3 regions of the Kitasatospora sp. NPDC001175 genome follow, and region 2 is predicted to be linked to each of the others. Evidence: riboswitches for the same ligand, from Rfam matches in the RefSeq annotation. Region 2 holds a riboswitch; each other region holds the start of a gene.

Region 1 (7,400 bases), on a different contig from region 2:
CCGCTATCTCGGCGCCGAGCAGCGTACGGGCCCGGAGGCGCTCCAGGGCCCCGAGCCCGCGGGCGCCGACGAGCAGCAGCGCGAGCACCGGCAGGCCCAGTGCGGTGACCGCCAGACCGACACCGGCGCTGAAGAAGGCGATGACGAAGCTGAAGCCCACCGCGGCGAGGGGCAGCGAGGTCAGCGCGAAGCCGGCCTGCCGCCAGGTGGCGGCGGTGACCGGGGCCAGCCAGAAGGACCCCCGCGGCCCGGCTCCGTCCCCCGAGGGGCGGCCGGCGGTGCGGTGGATGCTGTCGGTGGCGGTGCTGCTCATCGCGGTCCCCCTGGTGTCGTCCGTGCTCACACCTCAACGGTGTCAGTTCCGGGCCGCCGCCGTAATGCAGCCCGCTGCCGAGTCGGGGGTGGGGTTGTCCCTACCCCCGTCCTGCAGCGGGCGCCACCCACTCGTCCTCCAGCAGCGAGAACAGCAGTGAGTCGTACCAGGTGCCGCGCAGCCACAGGTCGTGCCGGATGCGACCCTCCCGTTGGAAGCCGGCCTTGGTGAGCACGCGGACGGAGGCGGTGTTCTCCGGGTCGACCCGGGCGGCGAGGCGGTGCAGTCCGAGGGTCCGGAAGCCGAACTCGCAGAGCAGCGCGGTGATTTCAGTCGCGTACCCGTTGCCCCAGGCGTCCCGGCGCAGCGCGTAGCCGAGGGTGGCGGAGCGGTGGTCGCCGAGGTCGAGGACGGCGGTGCCGATCGGCGTGGCGTACTCGGGTTCGTCGGCGGCGAGCACCGTGACGGCGAGCCGGTAGACGGTGCGCGGCTCGGCCTCGGCCTGTTCGACGTAGAGCTCGATCTTGGTGGAACTCGCGGAGGGCGAGGCGCGGGCCGGTCAGCAGCACGGCCCGCCCCGACCCGGCCGGTCCCGGTTCTGGCTCCATGCCGTCCGACCCTACAGCGGGCCCCGGCTACGGGTGCGGCACCCGCACGGAGGCCGTACCCCCTGGCACCGGCTACGGTACGTAGCGTGAACCACGATCTGCAGCTCACCCCGGGTACCCGCACCACCGATCTGCTCGCCTGGGCGGCCGAGCACGGGTACGAGCCGGTGCCCGAAGAGGCGCTGCGGACGGTGCTCACCCTGCTGGAGCTCGGCGGCGCGTCGATGCACGAGGGCTTCCCCGAGCTGAGTTCGCCGCTGCTGGAGCAGCTGCTGCACGAGCAGCTCCACCTGTACGTACAGCCCGTGGCCGAACCGGAGGCGTACGGGCGGGCGGTGCGGCTGCTGATCGACCATCAGCGGGCGACCCGGCGGCTGAACGCCAAGCGGCACGCCAGGCTGCACGCGGAGGCCGAGTGGCAGGGCGAGCTGCTCTGCGACCTGCTGCGCCGACCGCACCTGCTGACCTGGCCCCGGCTGTACACGCTGCTGCTGCGCGCGGACGGCGTGGACGTCAGCGACGCGGCGGCCGTACGGGCCTGGCTGGAGGAGTTCCGCGCACTGACGGAGGACCAGCGGATCGCGTGCTTCGTCTGGCTGGAGGAGCTGGGGCCGATGGAGCCGGTGCAGGGGGACGAGGGCTGGAACCGGGCGCGAGTGCTCTCGGTGGGGATGGCCACCGACGGGGCGCGGCTGCTGCTGGAGAACCGGCTGATGCGGCGCAGCTACCGCAATCTGGCCGGGCGGAACGCGCTGGGCCTGCCAATGCCCGACGAACTCGCCGGTGACTTCGAGGACTTCGAGGCGGCGGTGGCGGCGGAGGCGCTGCGGCTGTGCGGGGAGTGGACGGTACCGGGGCTGCCCGAGCTGCTGGTGGCGGAGTTCGCGGACCTGGCGCCCGAGCCGGAGACGGCGGAGATCGAGGAGTACCTGGCGGGCACGGACGCCTGACCGGCCGGCCGCCGTACGCCCGGCGACCCGCCGCACCGCGCCCCTGCACCAGGGTGTACCGGGCCCGGCCGGGCCGGCCGCCGGGGCGCGCCCGGCGGCCGAGGGCCGTTACGGCTGGAGGCCGTGGGAGTGGAACCAGGCCAGCGGGTCGACCGGGGCGCCCCCGGCGGGGCGGACCTCCAGGTGGACGTGGGGGCCGAGGGGCACGCCCGACGGCAGGACGCCGCGGGAGTGCCCGGTCGCGCCGACCCGGCCGAGCTGGGTGCCCGCGGTGACCTGTCCGGACACGGCGGAGATGGCGGAGAGGTGGCAGTACCAGATCTCGGTGCCGTCGGGCAGGGTCTGGACCACCCGGTAGCCGTACGCGCCGGACCAGCCGGCCGCGGTGACGGTGCCCGCGCCGACGGCGGTGACCGGGGCGCCGGTGCGAGCGGCGAAGTCCAGGCCGGTGTGCGGCTGGGACCAGTGCGAACCGGCCTGGTCGAACCGCGTCGCGAGCGTGTAGCCGTCGACCGGCGGCCGGAGGGTGCCGAGCCGGGCGCGTTCCCCGGCGGCCTGGGCCTCGGCCTGCTGGACGGCCCGCTTGGCCTCGGCCTCCTGGGCGGCGGCCAGCCGGGCGGCCTCCTCCGTGCTGGTGCGCTCTCCGTCGGCCTGCTGCTGGATCCGGGCGGTGAGGGTGAGTCCGGGGTCGGCGGCCAGGACGTGGTCCGAGGCCGTGTCGGGGACGGAGAACGCCGGCGCGGGAGCGGGCGGCTGGGTGGCGGTGGCCGCGGCGGCCGGTCCTGCGGTGGCGAAACCGGTGGCGCCGAGTCCGGCGGCCATCGCGGTCACGCCGAGCAGCGAGCCGCTGCGCGACTGGCGGGGCATCCGGTGCCGGGCCGCACCGTCGGCGTCGGCGGCCGGTTCCGGCGGAAGGTCGAGCAGCTGGGTGCCGACCCCGACGCTGCCGACCCCGAGGTTGGCAGGGCTGTGCGACAAGGACGCCACCGGGCGCGCTCCTTTCCTTCCTTCGCGCCGACCGGGTTAGCTGACGGGTTCGGAGCAGGAAGGTCTCCTACGAGTGGGCGGGCCCACCCGATTCACCCCAGGAACGTGGTTCCCCGGCTCCCGGACCCACCCACGGGGCAGATCTTGGGGATTGGGCGACAGCACGGTGCCGTTCGGGTACGGCGTTGCCGACCGCGCTGCGTTATCAAACGTTAATCCGAGAAGGCCATGATTCCAAGCTGCACGCCTAGTGAAGTCCTTGGCTCCTGAGGCGCAATGGGCGATTTGTGACTATTGACCAGCTCGCCCCATGACAGCCCGTTATCCACCAGGGGGATCAGCCCTGGGCCCGGCGGTCCCGCTCGGCGAAGGTCGCACCGGCGATCGCCCAGTTCTCGCGCGGCACCTCCTCGATCGCCACCCAGATGCTCTCCGGCTGCACGCCGGTCGCCCGGGCGTACGCCTCGGTGAGCTCGCGGGCGATCTCGGCCTTCTGCTCCTCGGTGCGGCCGGCCAGCTGCTTGACGTTGATGAACGGCATGACAGCCCCTCAGGTTCGGGTTCTGCGGTCAGCCGCACCGTATCGCACGACCCCGGAGCACCGACGCCCGGAAGACCCCGGGCGGCGAGCACCCCACCGGAGTCCGCGAGTGCAGTCACCGCAGACCCCTTGACGGCTAAAGCTATTAGCCATAGCTTTTGGGCTACAGGAAGCAGCCACACAACGGCGGAGGCTCACCATGCCCGGCACCCAGCACCCCGACACCCGGTTCCTCGACGTCCCCGGCGGCCGGATCGCGTTCGACGACAGCGGCACCACCGCCGGCGGCGCCCCCGTGGTGCTGCTGCCCGGCATGCTCGACTCCCGCGCCTCGTACCGGTACCTGCGGCCGCTGCTCGTCGCGGCCGGCCACCGGGTGATCACCATGGATCTGCGCGGCTTCGGCGAGTCCTCGATCGCCTGGGACGACTACTCGCCCGACGCCGTCGCGCACGACGTGTTCGCCCTGCTGGACCACCTGGGCATCGCGCGGGCCGTCCTGGTCGGCAACTCCTACACCGGCGCCACCGTGGTCAAGGCGGCCGGAACCGCTCCCGAGCGGGTTGCCGGGATCGCCCTGATCGACGCCTTCCTGGAGCACTCGCCGAACGCCTTCGGGCGGGCGCTGATGAAGGCGCTCGGCCCGCTGGTGCTGGCCTTCCCCGGAAGCTGGGGCGCCGCCCAGCGGTACTACTACCCCTCGCGCCGGCCCGCCGACTTCGGGGCCTACCGGGCCGGTCTGGTCGCCGCGCTGTGCGCCCCCGGCCGGAAGAACGCCACCCGGGGCCAGCTGGGCGGCGACTCCGTGGCCGCCGGGTCGGCGGCGGCGGTCCGCTGCCCGGCGTTGGTGATCATGGGCAGCAAGGACGTCGACTTTCCCGACCCGGCCGCGCTCGCCGACCGGCAGGCCGCCGCGCTGAAGGGCCGTAAGGTGATGATCGACGGTGCCGGACACTACCCGCAGGCGGAGTTCCCCGGAGCCACCGCCGACGCCCTGCTCCCCTTCCTGCACGAGGTCGCCTGATGCCCAGGGTCGGACTCACCCCCGCCGCCGTCGTGGGCCACGCCCTCGAACTGATCGACGAGGAGGGCCCCGAGGCCCTCACCCTGGCCGCCGTGGCCGCCCGCGCGGGCGTCGCCACCCCGTCCCTGTACAAGCACGTCAGCGGCGGCCTGGCCGAACTGCGCCGGCTGATCGCCGTCCGGGTCACCGAGGAACTGGCCGAGCAGCTGGCTGCGGCGGTGCTGGGGCGCAGCCAGGACGAGGCGGTCGAGGCCCTGCTGGCGGCCTACCTGGACTACGCGGGCCGCCACCCGCGCCGGTACGCCGCGCTGCCGCAAGCGCCCCAGGAGGACGAGGACCTGCAGTACGCGGCCGGCCGGCTGGTCGGGGTGATCCTGGCGGTGCTGCGCGGATACGGCCTGGAGGACTCGGAGGCGATCCACGCGGCGCGCACCGTGCGCTCGATGGCCCACGGCTTCGCCTCGCTCTGTGCCGGCGGGGCCTTCCAGCTGGCCGAGGACCTGGCGGTGACCCGGGAGCGGCTGATCCGGGTGCTGACCGAGGGGCTGCGGGCCTGGCCCGCCTGAAGGCGGCTTCAGGGAGGGCGGCGGCTTGACGCCGACCGTGCCCAGGGCACAGGGTGGCCCAACGGGGCGGAGCCGTGCGGCGGTTCAGCGGCGGGGGCCTGCCGGGGGGAGCCCGCAGCGGGTCGCGTACCGTGGCAGGGCCGATCCGGATGGACGCCGCGCACGTACCGGTGCGGACCCGGGGATTCGAGACCGAACTGTCGCATACCGCCGGTCGCACCGGGGGTGGGCCTGGGTAGGTACCGTCCGGGCGGCCCGCATCGCGCCGCCGGGGGCGTGGGCCGCGGAGCAGGCGGCCCCGAGGCACGATCACGAGGAGGAGGGCGGCATGACGCAGACCACGCGGACCACCCGTCCCGGTACCGGTCCCATCCCGGAGCAGCACCGCCCGGCCGCGGCCGTACGGCCACCCCTCGGCAGCGGACTGGCGGACACCGCGCGGCGCGCCTTCGCGATCGCCCGCGGCCTGCGCTCGCTGCGGCCGGTCCCCGCCCGCGCCCAGGAGCCGTACGGGGAGAGCGACGGCCATTGACGCGCTCTCCGGGCTGAAGCCCGGTGCGCTGCGGACAATCTCGGTAGCCGCGCCCCGACCGAAGGGACGCCCCTCGCGCCGACGCGGCATTCACCGGGATCCGGACCTGCGACGCTAGATTGACCTGAGCCAACGGATGGTCAGTGGCCTGGCCCGAGTCTCGGCGGAGGTCCTCGTGCCCGCAGTCACCACGGTGGCACGACAGCTCGCCGGAGCGCTGCGGCGCGGCCCCTACGGACGCTGGCTGAGCCGCCTGCTGGACGGCGACCCGCAGGCCGAGTGGCTCGCCCTCGTTCTGCTCACCATCAGCAGTGCGCTGCTGACCCTGCTCGCCATCGCCGCGCCGAACGACTGCCCGCCGTCGGCGCTGTCGCTGCCGCTGCTGGTCGGCGGCTTCCTCCTGCACATCCGCCTGCAGGCCATGCTGCTGGTCCCGGTCGGGCTCGGGCTGCTCGCCCAGCGGCTGCTGCGCGTGCCCCTCGGGGTGCGGCTCGGCTCGGCGCTGATGGTGGCGCTCGCCGCGGTGATCGGGCTGCTGATGTCCCGCCACCGCAGCCGGCTCGGACTGCGCGGCACCCGGGGCGACACCATGCTGCTGGAACTCGCCGAGCGCACCCGGGACCTCGGCCGCCTCCCCGACCGCCTGCTGGACTGGCGTTTCCACCGGGCCCTCTCCCCGGTCAGCGGCGCGTTCTTCGCCGGCGACTTCCTGCTCACCTCGCAGCGGCCCGACCGGGACCTGCTGGAGGTGGTCCTGGTCGACGTCTCGGGCAAGGGCAGCCGGGCCGCCGCGCGGTCGATGCACCTGTCCGGGGCGTTCGCGATGCTGCTCGGCTCGGTGCCGCCCGAGGCCTTCCTGCCCCGGGCCAACGACTACCTGGCCGCCGGCGACTGGGAGGACGAGTTCGCCACCGCCGTCCACCTCGCGCTCAGCCCATCGACCGGGCGCTACCGGCTGTTCAACGCCGGGCACCCGCCCGCCGCGCACTACCACCGCGCGAACGGCGGCCGCTGGGAGCTGCGCGGCGAGAGCGGACCCGCGCTGGGGATCTTCGCGGGGACGCGCTACCCCCCGACCGCCGGGCGGCTCGCGTACGGGGACTCGCTGCTGCTCTACAGCGACGGCCTGGTCGAGGTGCCCGGCGAGGACATCGACCAGGGCATCGGGCGACTGCTGGAGGCGGCCACACCGCTGCTCCGGTACGGCGGTGCGGCCGATCCGGCGGCGGAGCTGCTGCAGACGGTCGCCCGCAACGTCGCCGACGACCGGACGGTGGTGATCGTGCGCCGGCTGGGCGCGGGCAGCTGAACCGGCCGGGGCGGCCGGGCGGTGCCGCGATCCGGCGATCCCCCGTCCGCCGGCCCGGCACCGGATCGCCGGATCGCCGGATCGCCGGATCGCCGGATCGCCGGATCGCCGGATCGGACGAAATTACCGACAGGTAACCGGATTTGAGCTGTCTCGGGGGTGAACTGGAGCCCGATCCGGCCAACCTTGGTCCCAGTTGAGCTGTCCAGCAGCAGAAATGTCGCGATCGGGTCACTGAACGTCAGATACGTTCACACATACGTAGGATCATCCCCCTAGAATCCCCCGCGTGACGATGACTCAGTGGTGCGGTCCGGCTGCCGGCGTGCTCGCCGCCCTCTCCCTCCTGGCCGCCGCACGGTACCGCGCGGTCAGCCGTACCCTGAGGGCCCGGCTCCACACCCAGGAGCAGGAGTTCGCCGCCCTGCGCGCACAGTTGCAGAACGAGACCGAACTGCGCAGCAGCGAGCACGCCGCCATCGAGCGCGAGCAGGAGCTCAACGCCTCCACCCGCCGGGCCTTCCTCAGCGTCGCCCGGCGCATCCTGGTGATGGCCCACGACCAGCAGGC
Region 2 (7,400 bases):
TCACCCCGGCGACCGGTACCACCGCGCCGCCCGGTACGGCCATCCGGAAGCTGTACGCGCTCGAGGCGGCTACCGGGGTCGTCCCCTCCCAGACGCCCTGCGAGCGGCCGGTCTCGGTGAGGTCCCGCCAGAGCTGCCGGGCCTCGACCGGCTCCTCGCTGCCACCGAATGCGACCTCCGCCGCCCGGTACCAGGCGTCCCACTCCGCAGGAGTCAGGGTGCGGACTTCCGGTGCGTTATATGGGGAATGAGTGGAATCAGTGGCAAGGTCCGGAGTCATACCTCCCACAGCTATCATCCGTTTTGATCGGGCGCGACCGATTTCGCGCCATATCCTCAACTGCCGTGCAATGGTCGGAAGATGGGCGCTCTGACCGGCGACCGAAAGGTGCCGGGAAGGCCCGGCACAACCCGCCCGACACGGCACGCCCATCGACGCCGCCCCGCACCGGTGGATAAGGTCGGAGCCCATGGCTGGCAGCACGCCGGGCGCACCGCCCCAGACGACTGCGAAGGGGCCCACCGCGACGGCGGCCGCGGACCCCTGGACGGCCCGGCTGCGCACCAGGCTGTACCGGGCCCGCCGAACGCTGCGCCGAACCGGGGTGGACTACTTCCGCGGTGACGCCTCCGATTGGCTCGCCTTCGCCGCCTTCCTGGCGGCGATCCCGCTGCTGGTGCTGCTCAACGTCTGGTTCCCCGCCTGGGTACCGCCCACCGCCCTGGTCCTGCCGATCCTGGCCGGCGCCCTGTTACTGCGGCCGGGCACCCTGGTGCTGCTGTATGCGGCCGCCGCCCTGGGCCTGTCCACCGAGTCCGTGATCCACACCGGCGAGCGGGTGGCCAGTGAGCACCCCGAGAGCTATGTCTTCGGCGTCACCCCGGGTGCCGCCCTGGTGGTCGGCGCGGTCGGGGTGGCCGGACTGCTGCTGGCGCAGTTCCGCAGCCGGGTCGGCGTGCCCTGGCGCGGCGGCGGCACCATGCTGTTCGACCTGCGTGAACGGCTGCGGGTGCAGAGCCAGGTCCCGAAACTGCCCGAGGGCTGGTACGCGGACATGGCGCTGCGGCCGGCCGGCGGCCAGTCCTTCTCGGGCGACTTCGTGGTGGCCGCCAGGACCGGACCGGGGCGGCGGATGCTGGAGTGCGTCCTGGCGGACGTCTCCGGGAAGGGCATGGACGCCGGCTCGCGCGCCCTGCTGCTGTCCGGCGCCTTCGGCGGCCTGCTCGGCTCGCTGCCCGCCCACGAGTTCCTGCCGGCCGCCAACGGCTACCTGCTGCGGCAGGACTGGGAGGAGGGCTTCGCCACCGCCGTCCACCTGGTGCTGGACCTGGACACCGGCGAGTACGAACTGCTGTCGGCGGGGCATCTGCCCGGGATGCAGCGGTTGTCGGGGGCCGGCCGCTGGGAGGTCAAGGAGGCGGCCGAGGGCCCGCTGCTGGGGATCTACGATGGTGCCAAGTTCGAGGGCGTGCGGGGCCGGCTGAACCGGGGTGATCTGCTGATGCTCTGCACCGACGGCATGGTCGAGGTGCCGGGGCGCGATCTCTCCGAGGGCATGGACCGGTTGATGGGGGAGGCCGATCGGCTGGTCGCCGGGGCGCTGCTGCAGAGTGGCAGCCGGGGCGCGGCGGTCCGGCTGATCGAGACGGTGGCCAAGGACGTCAACGACGACCGGGCGGTACTGCTGCTGTGGCGCGGATGAGGCGCCGGGCCGGCCGGGCGGAGCCCGTCGGCGACGGTTGATTCGACCATCGGACAGGTGTGTCAAGTCCGGCGGCCGATCTTCGGCCAATCCTGGCGGGGCGTCCGCACGGTGCCGTCGGACAGGCCGCGGCGCTCGGTCACCGCTGACCGGGCCGGTGGACGAGCCCCTGCCGACAGCTCGTCAGCGACCTTGGGCTATCGTCTCGGTCGGCGGAAATTCGTCTCACATGCCAGGAACTTCCAGCCGGGCTTCCGGCTACGCCTTTACGCAGTCGGCACGAACGACCACACTGAGTCGGTGGGTGGGACTGGTCGGTACCGGTAGTCGGGGGATGGGGGGCGTTGCATGCGGCTCTCGGTCGGCGCCGCACGGCCTGTGCCCCGCCAGACAGGCCGGGCTCCGGCGTCGCCACAGGGTTTCCGGGTGAAACCCCGCAACGAAGTAAGGAAGTGAGTCCGGGTGGTGCTCTCCGTCTCCGCACTGGTGCTGTTCGGTGCCCTCGTCTTCATCTTCATCCGCAACAAGCAGCTGAAGACCAGTCACGCCATCATCTCGGCCCTGTTCGGCTTCATGCTCAGTGCGTCCACGGCGGCGGAGCCGATCAAGAACTTCCTCACCTCGGTGGCCAACAGCTTGAAGTCCTTCTCCGGCTGACCTACCGTCGGGCGGACCGTAGCACGTGCCTGACCCGGGCCAGCAGGCCGGGCCGGGCCACCGGCAGCGCGACCGGCACCGGTGCCGGGGCGGGGCGTGCGGGTTCGGGGTGCAGGCCGCCCTCGGGGACCAGCAGGATGAACAGGCGGGCCCAGCAGAAGCGTTCACCGCGCGGCCAGTCCAGCGCGTGCAGTGCGGCCGAGGCGGCCTCCGAGACCTCGCCGTTCACCCGGACCTCGGCGATGTCGTCGCCGGACCGCCCGCCGAGGAAGAGCTTCACTCCGGTCAGCCGCCCGGCGGTGAGCTCGGGCCGGAGCGCCTCGGCGATGGCGGTCAGCGGCTGGTGGTCGGCCAGCCAGTCGGCCAGGCGCTCGTTGCCGAAGCCGAAGACGGCCGCCGGGCCCTGGATGGCGTGCCAGTCGGCCAGTTCGGCGGGCTGGTAGTGGTCGCCGTGCTCGCCCCGGTGCTCCAGCAGCTCCACCACGGTGGAGGCGGTGGTGGTGGCCCACATCTTCACGGCGTTGTCGAGCTTCTCCTCCTCGGTCTTGCCGAGTCCCGCCGCGCAGTCCCAGACCACGGGGGCGTCCGCACGCCCGAGGTCGAGGACGAAGCCGAGGTCCACATGGCCGCTGCCGCCGTCGCCGGGGTGCTCGCGGACGGCCACCGCCGTGGTCCCCGGGCCGCGGACCACCTCGTCGTCCACCGTGAACTCCACGCCGAACTGCGCCATTTCGCGGACCACGCTGCGCTGGATGACGGCCATACGGTCCTGCGGGCGCACGGGCTGGCTCCTAGCTCGAATAGATGATCGTTAAGGCGGATGCGAGCGAGGGTATCGGCCTCGGGCCCCGGCGGGAAACGGACCGTCAGTTACGCCGCGTGCGGATGGGGTGACGCAGCTCACCGGAGATTCCTCCGTTCATGCCGGAGGGTACTCGGTTCGCCGCAGAGCGTGCGATTCATAACGTTCTGTACGGATTCGTCCCGCCGGCCATGACCGTCCTGACTGCGCAGGGCAGTCCGCCCCGGCCGGAGAGTGACTTCGAGTCCGCGCGTCTTTATGTGTTTCTTATGCCCGGATGGGACGAGCTTGCTCCGTGTACGTCGGATCGGCTTTTCTTCAGCCAGCCCGGTCACCGTCCGGGTCGGTCCGCCGGGTGGAACGCCGAGTCCTGCCGCCGCCCGGAGGCCGCACTTCACGCAGTGCACGGCAGGAGCGGGGGAACCACAGGCAGGTCGCCGCGCCCGAAGATCCGGGCCGGCTGGGGGTGAAGCCGCTTCCAGGCGGCCGGGCTGCTCCCGGTCCGAACCCGACAGCTCACCCCGCAGGCGTCGGAGAGGACTCCCCCCATGTCCGCGCAGGACGCCCGCTGTTCCCGGCTGCCCCGATTCGCCCGCCGCGCGCTCGTCGTCGCCGCGGCCGGCACCGCCGTGGCGCTGCCCGCCACCACGGTCGCCGCCCAGGCGGCCCCGGCCTACACCGCCCCGGTGGCCAACCCCCGCCTCGGCACCCCGTACCACGCGGCCGGGTCCGCGTGGGCCAGCGGCTACCACACCGGCGTGGACTTCCTGGTCTCCACCGGCACCCCGGTGAAGGCGGTCACCAGCGGCACCGTGGTCACCACCGGCTGGGGCGGCTCGTACGGAAACCAGGTCGTCATCAGGCACACCGACGGCCGGTACTCCGAGTACGCCCACCTCTCGGTGATCACCGTCCGGGTCGGCCAGTCCGTGGGCGCCGGCCAGCAGATCGGCCGCTCCGGCGCCACCGGCAACGTCACCGGTCCGCACCTGCACTTCGAGGTCCGCACCGGCCCGGCCTACGGCTCCGACATCAACCCGGTGGGCTACCTGGTCAGCCACGGCGTCCGGCTCTGACGCGCCTTCGGTCCGCTCCCTCCCCGGCCCTGGCCGGGGACCGGACCGGTCGTCGCAGGGACATCGCGGCGGCATCCCGAAAACGACTTCGGCCCCGGGCTGACGGTGGAACCGTCGGCCCGGGGCCGAAGTGTCTGGAGCGGGTGACGAGAATCGAACTCGCGTGACCAGTTTGGAAGACTGGGGCTCTACCATTGAGCTACACCCGCATACCGCATGTGAGCATGCGGCGCCCCCGGAGACTTGTCGGTCACGAGGACGGGGTCAGCCTACCTGGTTCGGTCGGTTGCTTGCACACTGCTTCCGGTTCCGGGCATGTCCGGCGGGCTCTCGATATAGCAGCGAGCGCGGCCCGACCGACGTGTACGCTTCCTCTCGGCACCACGGGGTGTGGCGCAGTTTGGTAGCGCGTCCGCTTTGGGAGCGGAAGGTCGTCGGTTCGAATCCGGTCACCCCGACAGTGCGGCAGGGTCTCGTCAGCGGACGGGGCCCTGTTGGCTTTTCCGACGGCCACTCAGTCGAAGCCGCCGTCGTCGACTTCGAGTTGACGGCATGTCGGGCCCGGGGCCGTCTTGCGCGCCGCCGAATCGTGCGCCGCCGAGGCGGCGCCCGATCGGGCGGCGGCGCGCTGATCGCGGGCGGGCCTGGCGTCCGCCTTTCGTGGTACCGGTAGGATGGGCCGCTGGCCGGTAGTCCCTGTGCATACGCCCAGGTCGACCGCCTGAGGGCGAGGAGTCACGCTCACCGTCCACCATGTACGGGAGATGCAGCCCCAACCGCCCATCGCCCGTCTCGCCCGCGCCGGATGAGCCGGACGGGCGGAGACAACCTGACCGCAAGCCCTTAGGAGACCCAACCGTGAAGAGCGCCGTCGAGACTCTGAACCCGACCCGGGTTCGACTCACCGTCGAGGTGCCCTTCGAGGAGCTCAAGCCCAGCCTCGACGCGGCGTACAAGAAGATCAACCAGCAGGTCACGGTTCCGGGCTTCCGTAAGGGCAAGATCCCGGCCCGCGTCATCGACCAGCGCTTCGGCCGCGCCGCCGTGCTGGAGGAGGCTGTCAACGACGCCCTGCCGCGCTTCTACACGCAGGCCGTCGACGAGGGCAAGATCGAGGTCCTCGGCCAGCCCGAGATCACCGACATCGAGGGTGTCGAGCGGATCGCCGACGGTGGCGATCTGAAGTTCACCGCCGAGGTCGACATCCGCCCGGAGATCACCCTGCCGGACTTCTCCACCATCGAGGTCGAGGTCGACCCGATCGTGGTCGAGGACGCCGACGTCGAGAAGTCCCTGGAGCAGCTGCGCGAGCGCTTCTCCTCGGTCAAGGACGTCGAGCGCGCCGCCGCCGAGGGCGACGTCGTGATCGTCGACCTGGAGGCCAAGGTCGACGGTGAGGTTCCGGAGGACGGCACCGCCTCGGACGTCAGCTACGAGATCGGCTCCGGCCGCCTGCTGGACGGCATCGACGAGGCCGTCGTGGGCCTGTCCGCCGGTGAGTCCAAGACCTTCGCCACCGAGCTCAAGGGCGGCACCCAGGCCGGCAAGAGCTCCGACGTCACCGTCACCGTGAAGACCGTTCAGGAGAAGGAGCTCCCGGCGCTGGACGACGAGTTCGCCCAGCTGGCCAGCGAGTTCGACACCCTGGACGAGCTGAAGGAGGACTCCCGCAAGCGCCTGGAGCGCATGCGCGAGTTCGACCAGGCCACCCAGGCCCAGGAGCGCGTCCTGGACGAGCTGCTGAAGCTGGTCGAGATGGAGTACCCGGCCAAGCTCCTCAAGGACGAGGTCGAGACCCGCCGCCACAACCTGGAGCACCACCAGCTGGAGCCCATGGGTCTGAACCTGGACACCTACCTCGCCACCCAGGGCAAGACCATGGAGGAGTTCCTGGCGGAGACCGAGGAGCAGGCGAAGAAGGGCATCAAGACCCAGTTCGTGCTCGACGCGATCGTGGCGAAGGAGGAGCTCGGCGTCAACCAGGAGGAGCTCACCGAGCACCTGATCCGTCGCGCCGCCGGTTCGGGTCTCACCCCGGACCAGTTCGCCCAGCAGGTCGTCCAGGGCGGCCAGGTTCCGCTGCTGGTCGGCGAGGTCGCCCGCGGCAAGGCGCTGGCCACCGTGGTCGAGGCCGCCACCGTCAAGGACACCAACGGTGAGGTCGTCACCTTCGACGACGCCGAGGACGAGGGCGCCGAGGCCGAGGGCGCCGCGGAGAGCACCGAGGCCTGAGTCACCGAGTAGTGGCCGACGGCGAGCCCGGGTACCGGAAGGTGCCCGGGCTCGCTGTTTCGAATGCTGACCCTGCGCTCACAGCGAACAGTTCTGTGTGGGGGATTCCGTGGCCCGGCCTGGGCGTTAGGGTCCTTAGACAGCGACAATCACGCAGTGAAACTGCGACAAGCGACGGCTGCTCCGCGGCCCGTCCAATTCAACTGAGCAGGTGGCTAAGTGACGTTCCCGCAGATGCAGATGCCTGGCCTCATGGCGCCGCACGCCGCCGCTGGTGACGTGCTCGGTGGCCTGGGGGACCAGGTCTACAACCGGCTGCTCAACGAGCGCATCATCTTCCTGGGCCAGCAGGTCGACGACGACATCGCCAACAAGATCACGGCCCAGCTGCTGCTCCTGGCCGCTGACCCGGACAAGGACATCTTCCTCTACATCAACTCCCCGGGCGGCTCGATCTCGGCCGGCATGGCGATCTACGACACCATGCAGTACATCAAGAACGACGTGGTGACGATCGCGATGGGCATGGCGGCCTCGATGGGCCAGTTCCTGCTCACCGCCGGCGCCAGGGGCAAGCGCTTCTCGCTGCCGAACGCCAACATCCTGATGCACCAGCCCTCCGCCGGTCTCGGCGGTTCCGCCACCGACATCCGGATCCAGGCCGAGCAGCTGCTGCGCACCAAGAAGCGGATGTCCGAGTTGATCGCCTTCCACAGTGGCCAGAGCTTCGAGAGGGTCACCGCGGACTCGGACCGTGACCGCTGGTTCACGCCCGAGGAGGCCAAGGAGTACGGTCTGATCGACGAGATCATGCACAGCGCCGCGGACGTCCCCGGCGGCGGCGGCACCGGCGCCGGCCAGAGCGCCTGACGCCGGCAGCAGACCCCAGACCGCACGCTTCGGAGGACCATAACCTTATGAACATCCCCA
Region 3 (7,400 bases), on a different contig from region 2:
CGGATTGAAGGTGCAGGCCGCGTCACCGACCACGAGCAGCCCCTCGGGGAGGTCGGCCAGGCGCTCGTAGTGCCGCCGCCGGCTGGGCGGCGGACGGAAGCCGTGGATCGGGGCTACCGGCTCCAGTCCCCGGACCACCTCGTAGAACTCCGGGACGCTCAACTCCCGTGCGAAGGAGAGGAATCCATCGGGATCGGTGGGCGGGGTGAAGCCGCGCATCCCGCCGACCGTCACCATCCAGCGATCACCCTCCACCGGGACCAGGATCCCGAACCGGGGATTGCGGCCGGGCCTGGGCTGCAGGTACATCGCACGGCCGCCAGCCAGGTCCGCCCCGGCCCGGCGGAACAGCCCGGTGCAGTAGCCGACACCGCCGTCCACCACGCTCTCCTCCGGTGCGCCGAGCCCGAGTTCGGTCAGCCAGTGCGGGGCCCGGGAGGTCCGGCCGGTGGCGTCGACCACCACCTCAGCGGGCAGCACCGACTCGGTGCGGTCGCGGGTTCCGCGCTCACGGCAGCGGATTCCGGCGATCCGCGTTCCGGCGACGGCGAGTCCGACCGCCTCGACGCCATCCCGCGCCTCGACGCCCGGGTGGAGGAGGACCTGGTGACGCAGCGCCCAGTCGATCAACGGGCGGGTGAAGCTCACGATGGTGTGCCGGGGCGAGAAGGAGTCCAGCCAGCCGGCCGGCGTGAGCCAGCGGATGTCGGTGGCCAGGCCGAAGCGCTGCGCGCCCTCACCGGTGAGCAGCTCGGTCGTGCCCGGCAGCAGCCGCTCGATGGCGTACAGGCCGGCCGGCATCAGCAGGTGCGCCTGCCGGGCCTGCGGGACTCCCCCGGCGAACTCGGCCTTGCCCGGCCGACGGTCGCGCTCCACCACGGTCACCCGCCAGCCCGCCTCGGCGAGGACCCAGGCGTGCAGCAGTCCGGCCAGGCTGCCTCCCAGCACAGCGGCTCTGCCAACCGGTAGCGGCATCTCGATTCCCCCTTCGGCCGGCGGAGCTCACGGCGTCGAGCCCCACGCTGTTCAGCGGGTGGTGCGGTGCGGATCGCGCGGCGCGAGCGGTGCAAGCGGCGCCCGCGCACGGCGGGGTGGTGCAGTGCGCGGCGGCGCGGCTCGGCGTGCGGTGGTACTGGACGGCGGACGTACGGCGTGAGTGGGCGCGCAGCGCACGCGGGGAGCGTACGAGCACGAACCGGATGCATTCTGCCCACCCGGGCCGGGCCGCTAACCACCCCCTCGCACTGAAATGACGGTACATCGACAAATATTTGAGGAAATATCCCCACTTGGCTATCGGGGTCGTCGCCGAGGGGCCGGCGACCGCCGACCCGCCCGACCGTGCGAGGTTCCGCCGTGCGCGCTCCGCCCCACGGGCCTGGCGCCCGCGAGGCGGAGGCGCCCGACCCGCCCCCCGGGGGGGCGGGTCGACCTCGGCCTACGTCCTTGACGGACGGGTCAGTTGGAGAAGTCCTGGGTGAGCCAGACGGTTCCACTGGCATCCCGGTAGACGGCGATGCCGATGTGGGTGAACTCGCTGCTGAGGATGTTCTTGCGGTGGCCGTCGTCCGGCGGCGTCTCGTTCAGCATGTCCTGGGTCAGACTGACCGCCATTGCGGCGATGTCCTGGGCCGAGGTGGAGACCCCGTTGCCGTAGCCTATGTTCTCCCCGACGGCGTTCCACTGGACGCCCGCGGCCGTCACCCGTGCACCCAACTCGGCCTCGCCCGGGCACTGGTGGGACATGCCGCAGCCGCCGGCCATCGTCTGGTTGTGGGCCTCGGAGCTGCTGGTCAGCCCTGCCGTGATGGTGTAGGCCGGCAGACCCTGGGCGGCCCGCGCCTGGTTGATCAGGCCGAGCACCTGCTGCACGGCGTCCGAGCTCGAACCGGTCTGCGCGGCCGGGGTGGTGGCCGCGGGGGCGGGGGCGTGCGTGGCCGGGGCGGACGGAGAGGCGGCCGGGGACGACGGCGCGGACGTGTGCGACGCCGGGGCCGAAGTCGGAGCGGAGGGCCGCACGGAGTGGGAGCCCTGGGACTCGCCGCCTGGGCGCGCGGTCGCGGATTCCGAGGCGTGGGAGGCCGGGGCGGACGGCGACGGCGAGGCGTGCGAGGCTTCGGCCGAGGCCGGAGCGGAGGGCCGCGCGGCGTGCGGGCCGGCCTGGTGGTGGTGCTGATCGGAGTCGTTCTGGTGCCGGTACTGGTGGTGCTCCTGCCACCCGGCATGGCTCGCGTAGGTGTGGGAGCCGGGCGCGGCGGAGGCTCCGCTCGCGCTCAGCAGCGGCAGCATGAGGCCGGCGCCGGCGATCCCGGCGGTGGCGGCCAGCCGCGGGGTGTGCCTCCGGCGCGCGCGGCGATGCCGGCCGGTACCTGAAGTCAGCATGGGGCGTCCCTCTGCGACGCCTGCGAGGTGAGCTGTCGGGTTCGGGCCGTGAGGTAGCCCGGCCGCACACGGCGGCTTCACCCCTAGCCGCGCTCGTCTCGCCCGCGAACGGGTCGAGCAGGGCGCGGCAAACTACCTGGTTCCCCCGCTCCTGCCCGGTGCACTGCTCGACGTCCGGCCGACCGGTGGACAGGACTCGGCGTCCCGGCGGCAGGGTCCGCAGGTGCGAACAGCCTGAACGCTAGGCAGATCGACCCGGAAGACACAAGTTCGTATCATGCGCATCACATGGACATCCAGTGAAGATCTGATGGATTGCCATATTCACTGACACAATGCTGCATAAGTGCCCTAATCGGACAAATCTCTCGACTGTCCATGGCGGTCACGGCGGCCACCGCCCCCCCCGGGGGGGGCGGACGAGGCGGCCGGCGCGCGTCAGTCGACGATCGGCCCGCATGTGCGGCCGCGCTTGAGTTCGAAGAACCCCTCGGCCTCCGTGACGAGCAGTATGCCGTCCCACAGCCGCCCGGCCGCCTCACCGCGGGGGATCGGGCTCACCACCGGACCGAAGAACGCATTGACCGAGCCGTCGGGACCGGCGATGTGGATCGCGGGCACGCCGAGGTCCTCGCCGATGGGGTCGAGGGCCGCCCGGTTGCCGGCCAGCAGGACCGGGTCGAGCCCGGCGTCGTCGGCGGCGTCGGCGAGTCCGGCGGGCAGGCCCGCCTCCTCCAGCGCGGCCAGGTACAGCTCTCGGCCGATGGGGGCCTTCTCGAGGTGGATCCGGTTGCCGAGGGCGGTGTACAGGTCCCGCAGCACCTCGCTGCCGTGCGCGCGTTCGGCGGCCAGCACCACCCTGGCCGGGCCCCGCCGTTCGGCGAGCCACTGGCGGTACCAGTCGTCCACCTCGCGGCCGTCGTTGTGCGCGGCGAGGCCGAACACCCGGAACCGGCTGCGGACCTGACGGACCTGCTCCACCTCCAGCAGCCAGCGCGAGCCGATCCACGCCCACGGGCACACCGGGTCGAACCACATGTCCACGGCCGTCGTCTCAACGGTCGTCTCGACAGTCGTCATGTACGAATCTCCTGCTCCTTGAGTGTCCGAGGAGACGCTACGTGACCAACTGGCCTTGGCTAAGCTCCAATTCGGATCGATCTGATTGGGCCAATTGTGGATGTGCATGTCACCCTCGGCGGACGGGGCGACCGGGCCGCCCGGATCTACCGGCAGCTGCTGGACGCGGTGCTGGACGGACGGCTGCGCCCCGGCGAACGGCTGCCGCCCAGCCGGGAGCTGGCCCGCCGGCTCGGAGTGTCCCGCAACACCGTGGCCTCGGCCTACGAGCGGCTGGCCGCGGAGGGCTTCCTCCAGGGCCGGGCGGGGTCGGGCACCTTCGTGTCCGGGCAGTCCGTCGGCACGCTGGCCGCCCGCCGTGCGCCGGCCGGCCCCGGGGCACAGCCGAGGCGGGTCTGGCAGTCCGTGCCGGCCGCCCGGGGGCAATCCCCGGAACCCACCTACGACTTCCGCGTGGGCACGCCCGACGGGCGACTGTTCCCCTTCCGGACCTGGCGGCGGCTGATCACCGACGAGCTGCGGCCGAGCGGGCTCGGCCGGGCCGACTACGGGCCGCCCGAGGGCCACGCCGACCTGCGCGCGGCCATCGCCCGCCATGTCGGCCTCTCCCGCTCGGTTCGGGCCACGGCCGAGGACGTCCTGGTGACCCAGGGGGCGCAGCAGGCACTGGACCTCGTCGGCCGGGTGGTGATCGAGCCCGGGGACTGCGTGGCCGTCGAGGACCCGGGCTACCCGCCGGCGCGGCTGCTGTTCGGCTCACTGGGCGCGCGGGTGGTCGGCGTACCGGTGGACACCGAGGGGCTGATGGTGGACGCCCTCCCCCGAGAGGCCCGACTGGTCTACACCACTCCCTCGCACCAGTTCCCACTGGGGACCCCGATGTCGCTGGCCCGCCGCGCCGCCCTGCTGGACTGGGCCGAACGGCACGACGCGGTGGTCGTCGAGGACGACTACGACAGCGAGTTCCGCTTCACCGGGCGGCCGTTGGAGCCCCTGCAGAGCCTGGACCCCGGCGGCCGGGTGGTCTACGTGGGCTCCTACTCCAAGACCCTGCTGCCCGCGCTGCGCCTCGGCTTCCTGGTCGCCCCGGCCTCGCTGCAAGCGGCGCTGCACAGTGCCAAGCAGCTGTCCGACTGGCACGGCGACCCGGTCGCCCAGGCGGCACTGGCCCGCTTCATCGACGAGGGCCTGCTGGCACGGCACATCCGCCGAGCCGGCCGGGAGTACGCCGCCCGCCACGCGCTGCTCACCACCACTCTGGCCCGGGACTTCGCCCCCTGGCTGGAGCCGGTGCCCTCGGCCGCCGGACTGCACGTCTGCGCGCGGACCGCTCCCGGCGTGGACCTCGGACCGGTGCTCGCCTCCGCGCGGCGGGCGGGGGTCGCGGTGAACACCGTCGCCGACTTCAGCGCCGGGGAACCGACCCGGCCTGGGCTGGTGTTCGGCTTCGGCGCGATCGACCGGGACCGGATCGCCGAGGGTCTGCAGCGCCTGCGGCAGGGCCTCCCCGCCGCCGCCCCGCCCATCCCGCACTGAACGGGCGGGGCGGGCTCGTCCACCCCGCTCGTGGTCAACCCCCGCTCCGGAGACCGGGATTGAGGCCGCCAGCCCCGCCGTGACGGCGAAGCCCCCGGCGAGGGCGGCCGAGGCGGCGAAGACCCGCCGGACCGTCAGGTCGACCTGCTCGACCCGGCTCGGGGCCGTGCGGATACCGTCCGGGGTCCGTTCCGGGCGGATCCCGTCGGCCTGGAGCAGTGCCACCAGCCGGCGCGTCGCATCGGCGCCCCCGCCCGGATCCGCAGCGCGGCCGGTCCGACGAAGGAGGTGAAGGGGCCGCCGTGTCACGCATGACGGCAGAGTACACGGCGCGTACTACTTGCCACGTACTACCTGGCGCGTAGTACCAGGCGCGTAGTAGCGTGGCGCCGGAGGGCAAGGAAAGGAGGCGCGGCGGATGCAGGCGAACGACGCCCAGACGCTGGTGCTGTGCGTGCTGGCCGACGGACCGCTGCACGGCTACGCCATCAACACGGCGATCGAGGAACTGGTCGGGGAGCGGCTGGGGCCCGGGAGTCTCTACGGGGCACTTGCCCGCCTGGAGGCCAAGGAGCTGATCGAGGCCGCTGAGGAGCAGGGGCGCCAGCGGCCCGTCCGGCTGACGCGCAAGGGCCGCCAGGTACTGGAGCACGAGCTGCGTTCCATGGCGAAGGTCGCCTCGGTGGGGCTGCGGAGCCTCGGGGTGAGCCCGGCGTGAGCCCTCACCACGGCCCGGTCCGCCGCTGCCCCGGCGCGTTCCGGGGCCGCCGGGACCGCCAGGCCCCGGGAACGGGCAGCGCCCTCGGCCGTCGCGGCCGTCGCCACCCGTGGTCCGCGACCGCCGGCTGAGCGACCCGGCCGAAACCACCACGACCTCCCGCACCCGAAGGGCTGATCATGGCTGTCTCCTCCCCCAAGGTCACCGTCGTCGTCCCGACGTACAACGAGCGGGAGAACCTGCCCGCCCTCGCCGCCCTGCTCGCGGACCTGCCGGTGCCCGACCTGCACCTGCTCGTCGTGGACGACAACTCACCCGACGGCACCGGCGAGGTCGCCGACAAGCTCGCCACCGAGTCGCCGGACACCGTCGGCGTGCTGCACCGCACCGCGAAGGACGGACTCGGGCGCGCCTACCTCGCCGGCATGGCGCGTGCACTGGACGAAGGCGCGGACGTGGTGGTCCAGATGGACGCGGACCTGTCGCACCCGGTCTCGGCGATCCCGGCCATGATCGACACCCTGCTGTCCCAGGATGCCGCCGTGGTCCTGGGCTCGCGCTACGTCCCGGGCGGCTCGACGGCCGCGGACTGGCCCTGGACCCGCAAAGCCCTCTCGGCCTGGGCGAACTTCTACGTCAACGCGATCCTGCGACTGCGGGTCCGGGACGCCACCGCCGGGTTCAAGGCCTGGCGGGCGGACACGCTGCGGGCGATCGACCTGCCGTCGGTCCACTCCAACGGCTACTCCTTCCAGGTCGAGATGAACTACCGCACGGTCAGCCGCGGGCTGGCCATCCTCGAAGTGCCGATCCGGTTCGAGGAGCGGGTGCAGGGCGCATCGAAGATGAGCCTCGGCGTGCAGCTCGAATCCGCGCTCACCCCGTGGAAGCTGCGTTTCGGCCAGGGCCGCGGCTGACCGCTACCCGGAGTCCGCGCGCAGGTGGGCGAGGACGCGTCGGTTGCCGTCGGCCGGGTCGAGGTCGAGCTTGTTGAGGGGACCTCCGGCATGTGCTCGGGTTCGACGTCCACGACGAACGAAGCGTGGTACCGGCCCGCCGGATCCAGCACGATCGTCACGGACGACGGTTCCGCCGGAAGGGAACGGGACCACTTCACCCGCACGTCGCCGATCTTCGCCAAGTTCAGCTTCCCGTTCGAGCGGATACGGAACCCGTTGCGGGAGAAGCGAAGCGACTGCCGGTTGGTCGGGTAGCCGGGGCACATTGCTGTGCCCCGGCCCCCTAGGAACCGGACGTGCGACTTTCACCGCATCCGGCTCGGGCAGGTCTCTGCCCGCTAGTCAGGAACTCATCTTCCGGTCTCCGGCGTGTACTTGCCGGTGACATTGCGTGTGAATCAGTTCCAGATTGCTTGGGAGGTCGCTGCCGCCCTTCTGCGGTACGTAAGGTGGTGCACGTTGATGCCTCTCATCGAGGCCGTGAACCACCTGGCCCAGTCGTTGACTATTCCTCTCTCCCTGTAGAACCACTGATGGGCAGCGACTTCGTGTCGCACTCCTTGCGGGATTTGAATCCGGGGAGCCCAACCGGCCTTCCGGCGCGCTTGCCGGACACGGAATCGAAGAAGTTCCGGTATGCCGTGTCCAGGTCCCGCAGGGACTGGATCAGCGGATCCACACCGACCGAAGCGAGCCACGCCCGCTCCGGGGTCTTCTTCGCCTCC

The links. Region 2 has a riboswitch for cyclic di-AMP ahead of ACWDAK_RS05550 (M23 family metallopeptidase). Riboswitches for the same ligand answer to the same signal wherever they lie in the genome.
Region 1: it holds a riboswitch for cyclic di-AMP, as region 2 does, so the genes downstream of both, ACWDAK_RS20060 (M23 family metallopeptidase) here and ACWDAK_RS05550 (M23 family metallopeptidase) in region 2, are expected to answer to the same signal.
Region 3: it holds a riboswitch for cyclic di-AMP, as region 2 does, so the genes downstream of both, ACWDAK_RS37380 (CAP domain-containing protein) here and ACWDAK_RS05550 (M23 family metallopeptidase) in region 2, are expected to answer to the same signal.

Annotation. Positions count from the first base shown of each region.
Region 1 covers NZ_JBSFJU010000026.1:22,848-30,247, forward strand. Annotated here, with positions in the region: gene ACWDAK_RS20045 (sensor domain-containing protein) at 1-343, opposite strand, end outside; gene ACWDAK_RS20050 (GNAT family N-acetyltransferase) at 414-836, opposite strand; gene ACWDAK_RS20055 (hypothetical protein) at 1,008-1,871, shown strand; gene ACWDAK_RS20060 (M23 family metallopeptidase) at 1,980-2,858, opposite strand; cyclic di-AMP (ydaO/yuaA leader) riboswitch at 2,870-3,026, opposite strand; gene ACWDAK_RS20065 (tautomerase family protein) at 3,196-3,399, opposite strand; gene ACWDAK_RS20070 (alpha/beta fold hydrolase) at 3,599-4,423, shown strand; gene ACWDAK_RS20075 (TetR/AcrR family transcriptional regulator) at 4,423-4,989, shown strand; gene ACWDAK_RS20080 (hypothetical protein) at 5,318-5,521, shown strand; gene ACWDAK_RS20085 (PP2C family protein-serine/threonine phosphatase) at 5,697-6,830, shown strand; gene ACWDAK_RS20090 (sensor histidine kinase) at 7,126-7,400, shown strand, end outside.
Region 2 covers NZ_JBSFJU010000005.1:39,433-46,832, forward strand. Annotated here, with positions in the region: gene ACWDAK_RS05530 (GNAT family N-acetyltransferase) at 1-280, opposite strand, end outside; gene ACWDAK_RS05535 (PP2C family protein-serine/threonine phosphatase) at 471-1,703, shown strand; gene ACWDAK_RS05540 (hypothetical protein) at 2,166-2,360, shown strand; gene ACWDAK_RS05545 (DUF6348 family protein) at 2,362-3,141, opposite strand; cyclic di-AMP (ydaO/yuaA leader) riboswitch at 3,550-3,705, shown strand; partial or broken gene ACWDAK_RS05550 (M23 family metallopeptidase) at 3,840-4,238, shown strand; tRNA gene ACWDAK_RS05555 (tRNA-Gly) at 4,374-4,447, opposite strand; tRNA gene ACWDAK_RS05560 (tRNA-Pro) at 4,623-4,696, shown strand; gene tig (trigger factor) at 5,097-6,470, shown strand; gene ACWDAK_RS05570 (ATP-dependent Clp protease proteolytic subunit) at 6,711-7,340, shown strand; gene ACWDAK_RS05575 (ATP-dependent Clp protease proteolytic subunit) at 7,388-7,400, shown strand, end outside.
Region 3 covers NZ_JBSFJU010000100.1:9,271-16,670, forward strand. Annotated here, with positions in the region: gene ACWDAK_RS37375 (NAD(P)/FAD-dependent oxidoreductase) at 1-975, opposite strand, end outside; gene ACWDAK_RS37380 (CAP domain-containing protein) at 1,459-2,382, opposite strand; cyclic di-AMP (ydaO/yuaA leader) riboswitch at 2,385-2,517, opposite strand; gene ACWDAK_RS37385 (DsbA family protein) at 2,821-3,462, opposite strand; gene pdxR (MocR-like pyridoxine biosynthesis transcription factor PdxR) at 3,565-4,998, shown strand; gene ACWDAK_RS37395 (PadR family transcriptional regulator) at 5,417-5,716, shown strand; gene ACWDAK_RS37400 (polyprenol monophosphomannose synthase) at 5,896-6,633, shown strand; gene ACWDAK_RS37405 (hypothetical protein) at 6,658-6,930, shown strand; gene ACWDAK_RS37410 (HNH endonuclease) at 7,018-7,206, opposite strand; gene ACWDAK_RS37415 (helix-turn-helix domain-containing protein) at 7,181-7,400, opposite strand, start outside.